DNA from 4 places in the Streptomyces sp. NPDC090499 genome. Region 4 is predicted to be linked to each of the others. Evidence: riboswitches for the same ligand, from Rfam matches in the RefSeq annotation. Region 4 holds a riboswitch; each other region holds the start of a gene.
The links. A riboswitch is a leader RNA that binds a small molecule or an ion and turns the genes downstream of it on or off. The one in region 4 is predicted to bind cobalamin.
Positions count from the first base shown of each region.

Region 1: it holds a riboswitch for cobalamin, as region 4 does, so the genes downstream of both, ACIQVL_RS29480 (CbtB-domain containing protein) here and ACIQVL_RS00375 (cobalamin biosynthesis protein) in region 4, are expected to answer to the same signal.
Region 2: it holds a riboswitch for cobalamin, as region 4 does, so the genes downstream of both, ACIQVL_RS35360 (ribonucleoside-diphosphate reductase subunit alpha) here and ACIQVL_RS00375 (cobalamin biosynthesis protein) in region 4, are expected to answer to the same signal.
Region 3: it holds a riboswitch for cobalamin, as region 4 does, so the genes downstream of both, ACIQVL_RS04010 (prenyltransferase/squalene oxidase repeat-containing protein) here and ACIQVL_RS00375 (cobalamin biosynthesis protein) in region 4, are expected to answer to the same signal.

Region 1 is NZ_JBIVXP010000008.1:424,836-428,127, forward strand. Features, by position in the region: gene ACIQVL_RS29470 (hypothetical protein) at 1-366, shown strand, start outside; gene ACIQVL_RS29475 (enoyl-CoA hydratase/isomerase family protein) at 561-1,616, shown strand; cobalamin riboswitch at 1,684-1,825, shown strand; gene ACIQVL_RS29480 (CbtB-domain containing protein) at 1,862-2,083, shown strand; gene ACIQVL_RS29485 (CbtA family protein) at 2,106-2,861, shown strand; gene pgm (phosphoglucomutase (alpha-D-glucose-1,6-bisphosphate-dependent)) at 3,122-3,292, shown strand, end outside.
Region 2 is NZ_JBIVXP010000012.1:106,525-109,816, reverse strand. Features, by position in the region: gene ACIQVL_RS35360 (ribonucleoside-diphosphate reductase subunit alpha) at 1-1,852, opposite strand, end outside; cobalamin riboswitch at 1,952-2,110, opposite strand; gene ACIQVL_RS35355 (GNAT family N-acetyltransferase) at 2,105-2,659, opposite strand; gene ACIQVL_RS35350 (ATP-binding protein) at 2,825-3,292, shown strand, end outside.
Region 3 is NZ_JBIVXP010000001.1:857,753-861,044, forward strand. Features, by position in the region: gene ACIQVL_RS04000 (antibiotic biosynthesis monooxygenase family protein) at 63-443, shown strand; gene ACIQVL_RS04005 (phosphotransferase) at 440-1,090, opposite strand; cobalamin riboswitch at 1,146-1,275, shown strand; gene ACIQVL_RS04010 (prenyltransferase/squalene oxidase repeat-containing protein) at 1,383-2,591, shown strand; gene ACIQVL_RS04015 (SCO2322 family protein) at 2,588-3,223, shown strand.
Region 4 is NZ_JBIVXP010000001.1:69,896-73,187, reverse strand. Features, by position in the region: gene ACIQVL_RS00380 (cobyric acid synthase) at 1-884, opposite strand, end outside; gene ACIQVL_RS00375 (cobalamin biosynthesis protein) at 881-1,858, opposite strand; cobalamin riboswitch at 1,971-2,111, opposite strand; gene ACIQVL_RS00370 (hypothetical protein) at 2,254-2,481, opposite strand; gene ACIQVL_RS00365 (anion permease) at 2,500-3,292, opposite strand, start outside.

The DNA of each region.
Region 1 (3,292 bases), on a different contig from region 4:
ACCGCGGGATTCGCCACACCCTGGACCTATGCCCTGGTCCATGACGCCCTGTCGTCGGCGGGTGGGGCGTTCGGACTGGGCGTCCTGCCCGCGTTGGACCCCATGCAGACCCTCTACGCGAACCTGATGGGCTCGGTCGTGGTGGTCTGGGCAGTTCTGCGGATCGTCGGGCCGCAGCCGCTGCACGGGTTGTTCGACGGAGCCGCCCGGAGCCTGTTCACCGCCTGGCAGGCGTACGCGCTGGGCCACGGCGCGCCGCGCCTGCTGTGGCCCTTCCTCGTGGTGGAGGCGGCCTTCGGTCTCGCCCAGCTGTGGCCGGGGTGGTGGACCCGGCGGTGGCCGATGCCGCGCAGCTGCCGGACCTGAGCGCGGCCGCCGATCTCGGCCGGCGGCCGCCGGCCGGCGCGACCGAGGCCCGGGGCGCCCTTCGACGGGTCGGTGTGCCGCGGACACGACGGCCGGGAGAAGATCGTCCCCGACCCACGCGTCCACCCGATCCCGGAAGGAACCGACGAGAACATGCGCCTCATCGTGACCGGCGGCCCGGCGGAGGTGTCCGGATGACCGGCGCCGACGAACACGTCCTGCTGCACGTCGACGGACGGGCCGCGCACCTCACGCTCAACCGGCCGAAGGCCATCAACGCCCTGTCCCACGCCATGGTGCGCCGCATCGACGAGGCGCTCACGGAGTGGGAGCAGGACCCGGCCGTCCGGACCGTCGTCATCACCGGCGCGGGGGAGCGCGGCCTGTGCGCGGGCGGGGACATCCGCGCCGTCCACGACGACGCCCGGGACGGCGACGGCTCGGCCGCGGCCGCGTTCTGGCGGGACGAGTACCGGCTCAACGCCCGCATCGCCCGGTACCCCAAGCCGTACGTCGCGCTCATGGACGGCATCGTGATGGGCGGCGGGGTCGGCGTCTCGGCACACGGCAGCGTCCGGATCGCCACCGAGCGGTCGCGGATCGCCATGCCGGAGACCGGGATCGGATTCGTGCCCGACGTCGGCGGCACGTACCTGCTCGGCCGCGCCCCCGGCGAACTCGGCACCCACCTCGCCCTGACGGGCGCCGCGATCGGTGCCGCCGACGCCGTGCTCTGCGGACTCGCCGACCACTGCATGCCGTCCGGCTCGATCCCCGCGTTCGTCGCCGACCTTGCCACCCTGCCCGTGCCCGAGGCACTCGCCCGGCGGGTACGGCAGGCTCCCGACGGGGAGTTGGCCGGACACCGGGCGTGGATCGACGCCTGCTACGCGGCCGGCACCGTCGAGGAGATCGTCCAGCGGCTGCACGCGCACGGCGACCCGGCGGCGAAGGAAGCGGCGGACACCCTGCTCACCAGGTCGCCCACCGCCCTGAAGGTCACGCTGGCGGCGCTGCGCCGGGCCCGCGAACTCGGCTCTCTGGAAAGGGTCCTGGACCAGGAGTACCGCGTGTCCTGCGCGACCCTGACGACCCATGACCTGGTGGAGGGCATCCGCGCCCAGGTCGTCGACAAGGACCGCACCCCGCACTGGTCCCCGGCCACCCTCGCCGACGTCACCGACGCCGACGTCGAGCGCTTCTTCGCCCCGCTCGGCGAGCGCGAACTGGGCCTCGCCGCACCCGGCTGACCCGCTCGAACGGCCGCCCATCAGGCGCGAGACGAAGATCACGCCTGATGGTGCGGTCTTGGCCGTGCTCCTGACACGCGGTACGGTCTGTCCGATATCGACGACGGCGAGACGGAACCCGGTGGGAATCCGGAACGGTCGCGCCACTGTATGCGAGAGCCCCACAGCTGCTCGTGAGTCAGACCCGTGGCCGTCGTCCTGTGCACCACCGAGTTGGGACGCGAACTCCCAGAGGAGGTCCTGCCATGGCGCAGACCGTCGCTCCGCCGACAGCCAACACCCCCGCCGTTCCCGCCAAGCTGCCGCTGTCCGCGATAGCTCCCTGGGCGGTCTTCTTCGGCATCCTGATGCTGATCCTGCTCTACTTCGTCGGCGCCGAACAAGGTGCCACCTCCGTGTTCAGCGGCACGGACGTCCACGAGTGGGTGCACGACGCCCGCCACCTGCTCGGCTTCCCCTGCCACTGACGCGAGGGGCGCCGTACCACCCATGAACTCCGCAACGGTCCGCAACCTCCTGGTGCGGGGCATGCTCGCCGGCCTGGCCGCCGGCCTGCTCGCCCTCGTCGTCGCCTACGTACTCGGTGAGCCGAACGTCGACAAGGCGATCGGCTTCGAGGACGCCCACTCGCACGAGCACGAGATGGAGGTCGTCTCCCGCTCCCTGCAGTCCACCGCCGGCCTCGCCACCGGGGTCCTCGTCTACGGGGTCGCCTTCGGCGGCATCGCCGCGCTCGCCTACTGCTTCGCCCTCGGCCGCGTCGGCCGGTTCTCGCCGCGGGCCACGGCGCTGCTGCTGTCCGGCTGCGCCCTGGTCGCCGTGTACGTGGTGCCGTTCCTGAAGTACCCGGCCAACCCGCCGTCGGTGGGCGACCCGGACACCATCGGCAAGCGGACCACGCTGTACTTCCTGATGATGCTGCTCAGCGTGCTCCTCGCGGTCGCCGCCACCATCCTCGGCAAGCGGCTCCAGCCGCGGCTGGGCACCTGGTGGTCGGCCGTCCTCGCGGTGGCCGCGTTCGCCGTCGTCATCGGGCTCGCCTACCAGTTCCTGCCGGTCATCAACGAGGTGCCCGCGGACTTCCCGGCCACCCTGCTGTGGCGGTTCCGGCTCTCGGCGCTCGCCATCCAGGTGGTGATGTGGGTCGGATTCGGCCTGCTGTTCGGCGAGTTGGCCGAGCGCGTCCTCAATCCGAAGCCCGCGAAGGCCCCGGCCGCCGCGCGCACGGTGCCCGCTCCGCACTGACCGGCACCACGCCACACCGCACGACACGAGAGGGCCCACCGGATCCGTCCGGGGGCCCTCTCGCGTTCGTTCGACCCCGCCCCGGCCGGCCGGCGGGCCTCTGCGAACAGCGCCCGCCCGCCGCGGTACGTCTGCTGTGAACCCGCCGTGAACCCGCCGTGTCTTCGGCGCGCGGCCGGTGCCGCACTCGCGTTCGCGACCGCTGACAAGGAAAGATGGGCGGCGAGCGATCGATCAACGACTGCGGAGGAAGTGGACTCATGCCGCATGAGCGAGCGGGCCGGCCGGCGGCTCCGGAGGACCTCGTCGACGTGGCCCGGCTGGTCACGGCCTACTACGCGCTGCACCCCGACCCGTCCGACCCCGGCCAGCGGGTGGCGTTCGGCACCTCGGGACACCGCGGATCGTCGCTGACGACCGCGTTCAACGAG
Region 2 (3,292 bases), on a different contig from region 4:
CGGTGGGCGCGATGGCGAGGAGCAGGCTGTTGCGCAGGCCGGTCGTCGCGATCCGCGCGCGCAGCGCGGCCCAGCGCTCCGGCCAGGTGAACTCGACGCCGTAGTGGTCGGGGTGCAGCACACCCTGTGCGGTGCGGGTCTTCTCCCAGGCCGGCAGCGGGCCGCTGCGCTCGGCGAGGTCGGCGGAGGCCTCGTACGCGGCGAGCATGATCCGCTCGGCGATCCGGGTGGACAGCGCCTTCGCCCCGGCGGAGTCGAAGGGCAGCCGCAGCTTGAAGAAGACGTCCTGGAGCCCCATGGCGCCCAGCCCGACCGGCCGCCACTTGGCGTTGGACCGGCCGGCCTGCTCGGTCGGGTAGAAGTTGATGTCGACGACCCGGTCGAGGAAGGTGACGGCGGTGCGGACGGTCTCGTCGAGGCGGTCCCAGTCGATGTCACCGGTCGCCGTGTCCACGAACGCACCGAGGTTCACGGACCCCAGGTTGCAGACGGCCGTCTCGCCGTCGTCCGTGACCTCCAGGATCTCCGTGCAGAGGTTGGAGGAGTGGATGACATGGCCGGGGACGGCCGTCTGGTTGGCGGTCCGGTTGGCCGCGTCCTTGAAGGTCATCCAGCCGTTGCCGGTCTGCGCGAGGGTCCGCATCATCCGGCCGTACAGGTCACGTGCCGGGACGGCCTTGCGGGCCAGTCCCGCGGCCTCGGCCTTCCGGTAGGCCGCGTCGAACTCCTCGCCCCACAGGTCCACCAGCTCCGGCACGTCGGCCGGGGAGAACAGCGACCACTGCTCGTCGGCGTTCACCCGGCGCATGAACTCGTCCGGGACCCAGTGCGCGAGGTTCAGGTTGTGGGTACGGCGGGCGTCCTCACCGGTGTTGTCGCGCAGCTCCAGGAACTCCTCGATGTCGGAGTGCCAGGTCTCCAGGTAGACCGCGGCCGCGCCCTTGCGCCGGCCGCCCTGGTTCACGGCGGCGACCGAGGCGTCCAGCGTCTTCAGGAACGGCACGATGCCGTTGGAGTGCCCGTTGGTGCCGCGGATCAGCGAACCCCGGCTGCGGATGCGGGAGTACGACAGACCGATGCCGCCGGCGTGCTTGGAGAGCCGGGCGACCTGGTGGTAGCGGTCGTAGATCGAGTCCAGCTCGTCCTTCGGGGAGTCGAGGAGGTAGCAGGACGACATCTGGGGGTGCCGGGTGCCGGAGTTGAAGAGGGTGGGGGAGGACGGGAGGTAGTCGAGGCGGCTCATGAGCCCGTAGAGCGCGGCGACCTCGTCGACCGACCGCGCGGTGTCGTCCTCGGCGAGACCGGCGGCGACCCGGAGCATGAAGTGCTGGGGCGTCTCGATCACGCGGCGGGTGATCGGGTGCCGGAGCAGATAGCGGCTGTGCAGCGTGCGCAGGCCGAAGTAGCCGAAGCGGTCGTCGGCGGCCGGGTCGACCAGCGCGTCGAGGCGGGCCGTGTGCAGCCGGACGAACTCGGCGGTCCGGTCGGCGATGAGGCCCTCGCGGTGCCCCACCGCGACGGACTCGGTGAAGGACGTCACGCCCTGCGAGGCGGCCTCGGCGCGGATGGAGACGGTGAGCAGACGTGCGGCCAGCCGCGAGTAGGCGGGGTCCTCCGAGATCAGACCGGCGGCGGCCTCGGTGGCCAGCTCGCGCAGTTCCGACGCGTCGGCCCGCGCGGACCGGCCGCGCAACGCGGCGGCGGCGACCCGGCCGGGGTCGGCGTCGGGGAGGTCGGCGGTCAGCTCGGTCAGGGTCCGCAGCAACGCGGTACCGGGACCGTCCTCTTCCACGGATTCCACGGATTCCACGGAGATGGTCGCCGAAGCCGGGTCGGCTGGCGCGATGGTCACGTGGGGCTCTCCCTCGCTGGGCACGGGGCCTGGCGGAGGGCAGCGGGCAGCACGAGCGCGCGGGCACGCGTCGAGACCCCGGCCCACTCCACGAGGCCCGGACGTCAGAACGCCCGAACCGGGTGGCCGGGCGTGCTGTCGGCAGGTCCTCGGACTGACTCCTGTGCACGAACATGCACAAGCACACCGTTGCGGGACAGTTCCGGATTCGCACCGGATTCCCCTGCGGCGACAGCGAGCATGAGCATACATCTAGTGCCGGGCTGTCGTGTCACCCCCAGATGTTGTGTCGCGGAGGTGTCGGAGCGTCAGCTCGTAGGTGAGGAGAGTGATGTCGTCCAGGTGCGGCACGGGATTCCAGTCGCGCTCCGGTGTGCGGACGAAGCCGAGGCGCTCGTAGAGCCGGTGGGCGGTGTGCATGCCGCGCTGGCTCGACAGGACGACGGCCGTGCAGCCGTCCGTGGCCCGGGCGCGGTCGACGCAGGCGCGGACGAGAGTCTCGCCGGCGCCTCGGCCGCGGGCCTCGTGTGCGACCGCGAGCGCCCTGATCTCGGCCTCGCCGGGGCGGGCGATGTCGGTGATCGGGCCGGGGCCGGGGACGAAGGTGACGCCGCCGAGGAGTCTTTCGCCGTCCACCGCCACGAGCACCTCGGCGGCGGCCGCCCGGCTCGCCACGTCCTTCAGCACGGGCAGGTACGCGTCGTCCTCGCCGTAGTCGAGGAGCCCGTCCCGGAGGTAGGCCTCGGCGGTGAGCTCGCCGAGTGCGGCGTGTTCGGTGGGATCCACGGGCCGGATCGTGATGTCCATGGTGCGAGTCTGCCGGACTCCCGCACGCGGGAACCTCCCGTTTTCCCCGGTGGGGCGCCCGGGTTGCGGGCTGTGCCGGGAGTGCTTCCATGGAAGGAGGTGCCGGTGCCTGCGGGGGCCCTCCGTTCCGAGAACCACTCCTGGGACGCGCAAGGAGAAGGCACCATGACAAGGGTCGTCCGTCACCCGCCCGGCAAGGAGCTACCCCGCGACGCGCCGATGGCGACACTGGGCCTGCGACGCGCGGGCAACCGGGTCGGAGCCGGTCTCGTGGGCCGCTGGCACGCCCTGACGATCCGTATGGAGGCCCACCGCGGCGCCACCCGTCCCAGGAAGTGGCACCGGTGGGTCTCCTACGCCAACGTCACGCGGGCGGTCTGGACGGTCGCCGCGCTGGCATTGCTCGCCTGGATGGTCGAGGGTCTGGTCATCCTCATCAGAAGCAAGTCGACCGTCTTCGAGCATTGGCGGCAGCACGGAGAGGGCTTCAACACAGTCTTCAAGTTCGTCGGTCCGGTCCTCGCCGCCTCCGTCGCCGCCGCACTGTTCCTGTTCTGGTGGTACCGGTGGACCAAACGGCGTTATCTCGCCAAGGCGCTGCGGGATCCCCGCAAGCTGGTGCCCACCGCCGGC
Region 3 (3,292 bases), 790 kb from region 4:
GTGGGCGTCCCGTTCGGGAAAGTCGCTGGATCACCGGGCGCGCTCCGCCCTACGGTGCGGCCATGAGCGATCACCCCGAAGTGCCTGTCGTGCCCGTCGAGGCCTACGAACCCCCTTATTACGTGGCCGTCTTCACCTCGGTGCGGACCCGGGACCAGAGCGGCTACGGCGAGACCAACGCACGTATGGAGGACCTGGTGAAGGACATCCCCGGGTACCTGGGGATGGACCACGCGCAGACCCCCGGCGGGCTGGGCATCACCGTCGGGTACTTCCGCGACGCCGACGCGCTCACGCGGTGGCGGACGGACACCGAGCACCGCGCGGCGCAGCGGCGCGGGCGGGCCGAGTGGTACGAGAGCTACACCCTGCATGTGGCGAAGGTGGAGCGGAGCCACGGTTTCACCCGGGGGCGGTCCGCAGAGGCGGCGGCAGAGCTCTAGAAGGCGATCGACCGTATCAACTGCCCCGCCGCGCCGAGCACTTCGACCTCCGCCCGGCTCATCGTCGGATTGGCCGCCCGTCGGCGCAGGGCCTCCGTCAGTCCGTCCTCGGTCAGTTCGACGGCACCGGCGAGCAGTGCCGTCAGCAGGTCACGGGCCAACGGGTACGCGCCGAGGGCCACCTGGGCGAGGATCACCGCCGACATGCCCCAGTCGAGTGCGGGCGGCCCGTCCTCGGCGTTGGTCCAGTCGATGACCCGGGGACCGTCGGGGGTCAGGATCACGTTGTCCGGATGCAGGTCGAGGTGGAGGACCCGGGCGCCGGGGTCGGCCGGGTCCCGGCCGGGCACGGCGTGCAGCCGCCGCAGCAGCGAGGCGAGCAGCGCACCGCCCTCCGCCGGGCCCGTCTCCCCCGCCAGCAGCGCCGCCAGCATGGTCGGTCCGGACAGCCGCTCCATGACCAGTCCGGTACGGGACGCGGCGGGCCGCACCCGGGGCGCCGGGTACCCGTGCTCCCGTACGTACGCCATCACCGCGCCCTCGGCGGCCGCGTCACCCCGGCCGTCCCGGTCCCGGCGCAGCACCCACGCCTCGTCGATCTCGTACACGTCGGCCGAACGCCCCGCCCCGAGCAGTCTCCCCGTCATGGCACGACCATAACGAGACGGTCCCTGCACAGCCCCCTCTCAGCTTCCCCCCGGGCGGCCGGTAGGGTAGCCGGGTCGTCATCACCCGTACGGGGGGAAGCCGGTGCAATTCCGGCGCTGACCCGCAACCGTGAGCCACCAGCAGTGGCGAGCCGGACCACCGCGCCCGGGACGTTGATCGGCTCACGTGCGCCGGCGCCCGTCGTCGCACGGCACCGTCGAGGTTTACGGAGCCGAGCCGCCGGGGTCTCCCGTGCTGCCCGGCTCCCCGCAGGGAGAGGCACCGCCGACCATGACCGTCCTCCGCCGCACCGCCGGAGTGCTGGCCGCCACCGCCGTCATCGGTGCCGCCATGCCCGCGACGACCGCGCTGGCCGCCGGCACCCCGTCGCCGTCCGCGTCGACGGTGCTCCCGTCGGGGCTGTACGGCGGTTCGGACCCGAAGTTCGACGGCGTCTGGCGCCAGTCGCTCGCCCTGCTGGCCCAGCGTGCGGTGGGGGTGACCCCGGCCGCGAAGGCGGTGGACTGGCTGGCCGGGCAGCAGTGCGCGAACGGCGCGTTCGCCGCGTTCCGCGCCGAGCCGACGGCGGCCTGTGACACCAAGGTGACGGTGGACACGAACAGCACGGCCGCCGCCGTACAGGCGCTGAAGGCGGTCGGCGGGCACGACGGCGCCGCAGGCAAGGCCGTGACCTGGCTGAAGTCGGTGCAGAACAAGGACGGCGGCTGGGGCTACACCCCGGGCTCGCCCAGTGACACCAACTCCACCGGCGTGGTCGCCGGCGCGCTCGCTGCGGCCGGCGCGGGTGCGGACAGGTCGCCGTACGACCTCTTCGCCAAGTGGTCCGTCCCCTGCGGCCGGGACGGCGGCGGTGCCCTCGCCTACCAGCCGGACAAGCAGGGGAAGCTGACCGCGAACGCGGACGCGACCGCGGCCGGGGTGCTCGGGGCCCTCGGCAAGGGGTTCGTGACGACGGCCGGCAAGGCCCCGGCGAAGGGGCCCGCCTGCGCGGCGGGCTCCGGCACGACGCTCACGCGGGAGGAGGTGGCCCGCAACGGCGCCGCGTACCTGGCGGACGCCATGTCCGGCAGCGGCCATCTCGTCTCCGCGCTCGCCGGTGCCGCGCCCCAGCCGGACTACGGCAACACCGCCGACGCGGTCGTCGCCCTGGCCGCGCAGGGCTGGACGGGGCAGGCGAGGAAGCCGTACGCCTGGCTGGAGGCGCACGCCGCGCCGTGGGCGGAGCAGAGCGGGCCCGCGGCCTACGCCGAACTGATCCTCGCCGCGCACGCGATGGGCGCGGACCCGCGTGACTTCGGCGGCACGAACCTGGTGACGGCGCTGAACGCGACGGGACCGGCCCCGCGGGCGGCTGCCGCGAAGCACGCCGAGGAGAAGAAGTCGGGCAACAGCGTGTGGTGGATCGTCGGCACCGGGCTCGTCGCCGGTATCGGCATCGGTTTCCTGTTCAGCGGCCGCCGGAAGCAGCAGCAGCCGTGACCGCGGTCCGCCGTGCGGGGCTGCTGTTCCTGGCCGCGCTGACGCTGTGCGCGACGGCCGCCGCCGGGCCGGCGGCGGCCACCGGCTACCGGTACTGGTCCTTCTGGGAGCGGGACGGCGCGCACTGGACGTACGCCACGCAGGGCCCCTCGACCGCGCAGCCCGCCGACGGTTCGGTCGAGGGGTTCCGCTTCGCGGTGAGCGAGGACTCGACGGACGCGTCGCAGCCGCGCGGCACGGCGGACTTCGGGACGATCTGCGCGGACACCGCCGCCGTCGGGGGCCGCAAACGGGTGGGGCTGGTCGTCGACTTCGGTACGACGGCGGATGCGCCCCCGGGGGAGCGGCCGCCCGTGCGGCGGACGGCCTGCGCGGTGGTGCCCGAGGACGCGACGGCGGCGGACGCCCTGGCGACGGCGGCGAAGCCGCTGCGGTACGACACGAACGCGTTGTTGTGCGCGATCGGGGGGTATCCGTCGCGGGGCTGCGGCGAGAAGGTGACGTCGGCGGGGACGGCCGGAGGTGCGCCGTCGGGCAGCGGGCCGTCGCTCGGGCTGCTGGCCGGTGCGGGAGTCGTCGCACTCCTCGCCGCGGGAGCCTTCTGGCAGACACGGCGGCACCGCAATGCCTGACACCGCGGGCCGGTGGGGACTTCTCGCGCAGTTCCCCGCGCCCCTGACGGGGCACGTCCTGACCGCCGG
Region 4 (3,292 bases):
GCGGCCAGCGCGTCCACGTCCGTGAAGTTGGACATCAGAGGGATGGCGCAGACGGCGACCCGCAGCACGTCGTCGCCCACGGGCGGGGCGGTGTTCGACTCGCGCACGGTCCCGCGCAGAGAGACCCTCCCCCACGCTCGGCTTCGCTCGCGCGGGGGGACCCCCATCCCGTCCTCCTCGTCGATGCCGAGCCCGTGCCGGAAGGGCAGGACACCGTACGTCCGCCGCCCGGTGAGCCCGTACAGCATGTCGAGGCCCGGCTCCAGCAGGGAGACGTCCCCGCGGAACTTGTTGACGAGGAACCCGGCGACGAGGGCCTGGTCCTCCGGCGAGAGCAGCGCGACGGTCCCGAAGAAGGAGGCGAAGACGCCCCCGCGGTCGATGTCGCCGACCACGAGCACGGGCAGCCCGGCGTTCCGCGCTATCCCCATGTTCACGATGTCGGTCCGGCGCAGGTTGATCTCCGCCGGACTGCCGGCCCCCTCACAGATCACCGCGTCATACGTGCCCCGCAACTCGGCGAGACAGTCGAGGACGGTCCCGAGCAGCCTCTGCTGCCGCCCGCCGTGATACCCGCGCGCGCTCAGCTCGCCGACGGGCTTGCCGAGCAGCACCACCTGACTGCTCTGCTCACCACCGGGCTTGAGCAGCACCGGGTTCATCTGCGCGGTCGGTTCCACCCGGCAGGCCTGCGCCTGCATGGCCTGCGCCCGCCCGATCTCGGCACCCTCGCGCGTGACAAAGGAGTTGAGGGACATGTTCTGCGCCTTGAACGGCGCCACCTTCACGCCCTGCCGCACCAGCCACCGGCAGATACCGGCGGTGACGACACTTTTCCCGGCGTCGGAGGTGGTACCGGCGACGAGGAGGCCTCCGTTGTTCATGAGCGGCCTCCGGCCGGTGACTTCGGTGCCGGGCGCCGTGAAAGCGTCCCCCGCAGCAGCGCCCCCGCCGCACCCACGCCCAACGCCAGCCACCCCACCCGCCGCGACAACCGCACCGCCCGCTCGATGTCCGCGACCTCCACGGCCCGCCCCTCCCCGTTCAGCACCGGCCGGTGCTCGACCCGCCCTCCGTACGACAGCGTCCCCCCGAGCCGCACCCCCAACGCCCCCGCGAACGACGCCTCCACGGGCCCCGCGTTGGGACTCGGATGCTTCGCCGCGTCGGCCCGCCAGGCTCGCACGGCCCCCCGCCGGTCGTCCCCGGCCGCCGCGGCCAGTACGGCGGTGAGCCGCGCCCCCGGCCACCCGGCCACGTCGTCCAGGCGCGCCGAAGCCCACCCGTACCGCCGGTACCGGGCCGACTTGTGCCCCACCATGGCGTCCAGGGTGTTGACGGCCCGGAACCCCAGCAGCCCGGGGACGCCCCCCACGGCTCCCCACACCAGCGCGCCCACGACCGCGTCGCTGGTGTTCTCGGCGACGGACTCCACGACCGCACGGGCGATCCCGTCGGCGTCCAGGGCCTGCGGATCCCGTCCGCACAGATGCGGCAGCCGGGCACGGGCCGCCTCGACGTCACCCGTCTGCAGGGCCCGCCCGATGGTCCGGGCCTCACGGGAGAGCGAAGTGCCTCCGACGACGGCCCAGGTGGCGGCCGCGGTGAGCGTCACGGACGCGACGGCGGACGGCCGTACGACCCGCTGCGCCGCGGCACCCAGCGCCACGGCGCCCCCGGCACAGACGGCGGTGTGCAGCGCGCCCCACCCGCGGTGGTCCCGCCACAGCACCCGCTCCACGGCCCCGGCCGCCCGTCCGAAGACGGCTACCGGATGCCCGCGGCGCGGATCGCCGAGCAGCAGATCACCGAGAAGGCCGGCGGCGGCGCCGTACGCGAAGACGCGGTCGGCACCCATCGGCTCAGCCGGCCGCGGGGTCGGCGACGGGGTCGGGAACGGGCCGGGTACTCGACCTCGATCGGCAGCCGCGCATGGCGTTATGTCCTCACTCAGGGTGTCCGCGCCCTGGTTCGACGAGACCGGCGGTGGGAGTTCCTGGCTTCCGGGGACAGGTACCCCGGTGACAGTGGCGGGACCGCGCCGGATTCACACCGGCTTCCTCCCTTGCCGCCGTACATGGCTCCGGAAGTCCACCACGCCCCCGGAAGACCCGTCAACTTGCCTTTGACCTGCGAGGGGAGTGTGTGGGAAGGCCCACACCGGGTGTCCGGCGGGGCCTGTGGGGTATGCGGAAGGCTCCTCTCCGTGCGGACGGAGAGGAGCCTTCCCGGTGCCGGCGAGGACTTCCCGGCTCAGGCCTTCGCCACGATCAGGTGGATGCCGTACGCCACGGCGGCCGCGCAGGCGGCGAAGCAGAGCCAGGCGGCCGTCACGGCCAGGGCCGCGGAGTCGCCCTGGGCGGTGGCGCGTTCACGGGCGGAGAGGCCCTTGACGCCGAGGGTGAAGAGGGCCACCAGGCCCACCGTGGCCACGAGGCTGACGCCGAAGACGGAGCCGATGGCTGCCCAGTCGATGTTCATGTCGGTTCTTCCTCGGGGTCAGACGGTGGCGGCCGGGTCGGTCGCGGTGGCGGCCGGGGCGGAGGCAGGGGCGGGGATGGTGGCGGTCAGGTCGTCCGTCACCGGGACCGGGCCCGCGGGCGGCGGGGTCACGGCGGCGATCGCCGTGGTCACCACGCCGGCCGGCTCCTCGGCGGCGACGACGTTGCTGCTGTCCACGACCTCGCGGCGGGAGAGCTTCCAGATCGCGGCGCTGGAGGCCACGAGGAAGACGGCGACGACCGCCGTGCCCCAGTCGCCGAGGTCCGTCACGGACTCGGCGAGCGCGCCGACCACCGCGGCGGCCGGGAGGGTGAGCACCCAGGCGACCATCATGCGGGTCGCGGTGGACCAGCGGACCGTGCCGCCCTTGCGGCCGAGACCCGCGCCCATCACGGAGCCCGAGACGACGTGCGTGGTGGAGAGCGAGAAACCGAGGTGGGAGGAGGCCAGGATGGCGGTGGCCGCGCTGGTCTGGGCGGCGAAACCCTGCTGCGGCCGGAGCTCGGTCAGGCCCGTGCCCATGGTGCGGATGATCCGCCAGCCGCCGATGTAGGTGCCGAGCGCGATGGCGAGACCGGCCGAGAGGATGACCCAGGTGGGAGGGTTCGAGCCGGGGGCGATGGCACCGCCCGCGATCAGCGCGAGGGTGATGATGCCCATCGTCTTCTGCGCGTCGTTGGTGCCGTGCGCGAGCGAGACCAGGCCGGCGGAGGCGATCTGGCCGGCGCGGTAGCCCTTGCGGGTGGCCTCGTCCTCGGCGTCCTTCGAGAGCGTGTAGGAGAGGCGGGTG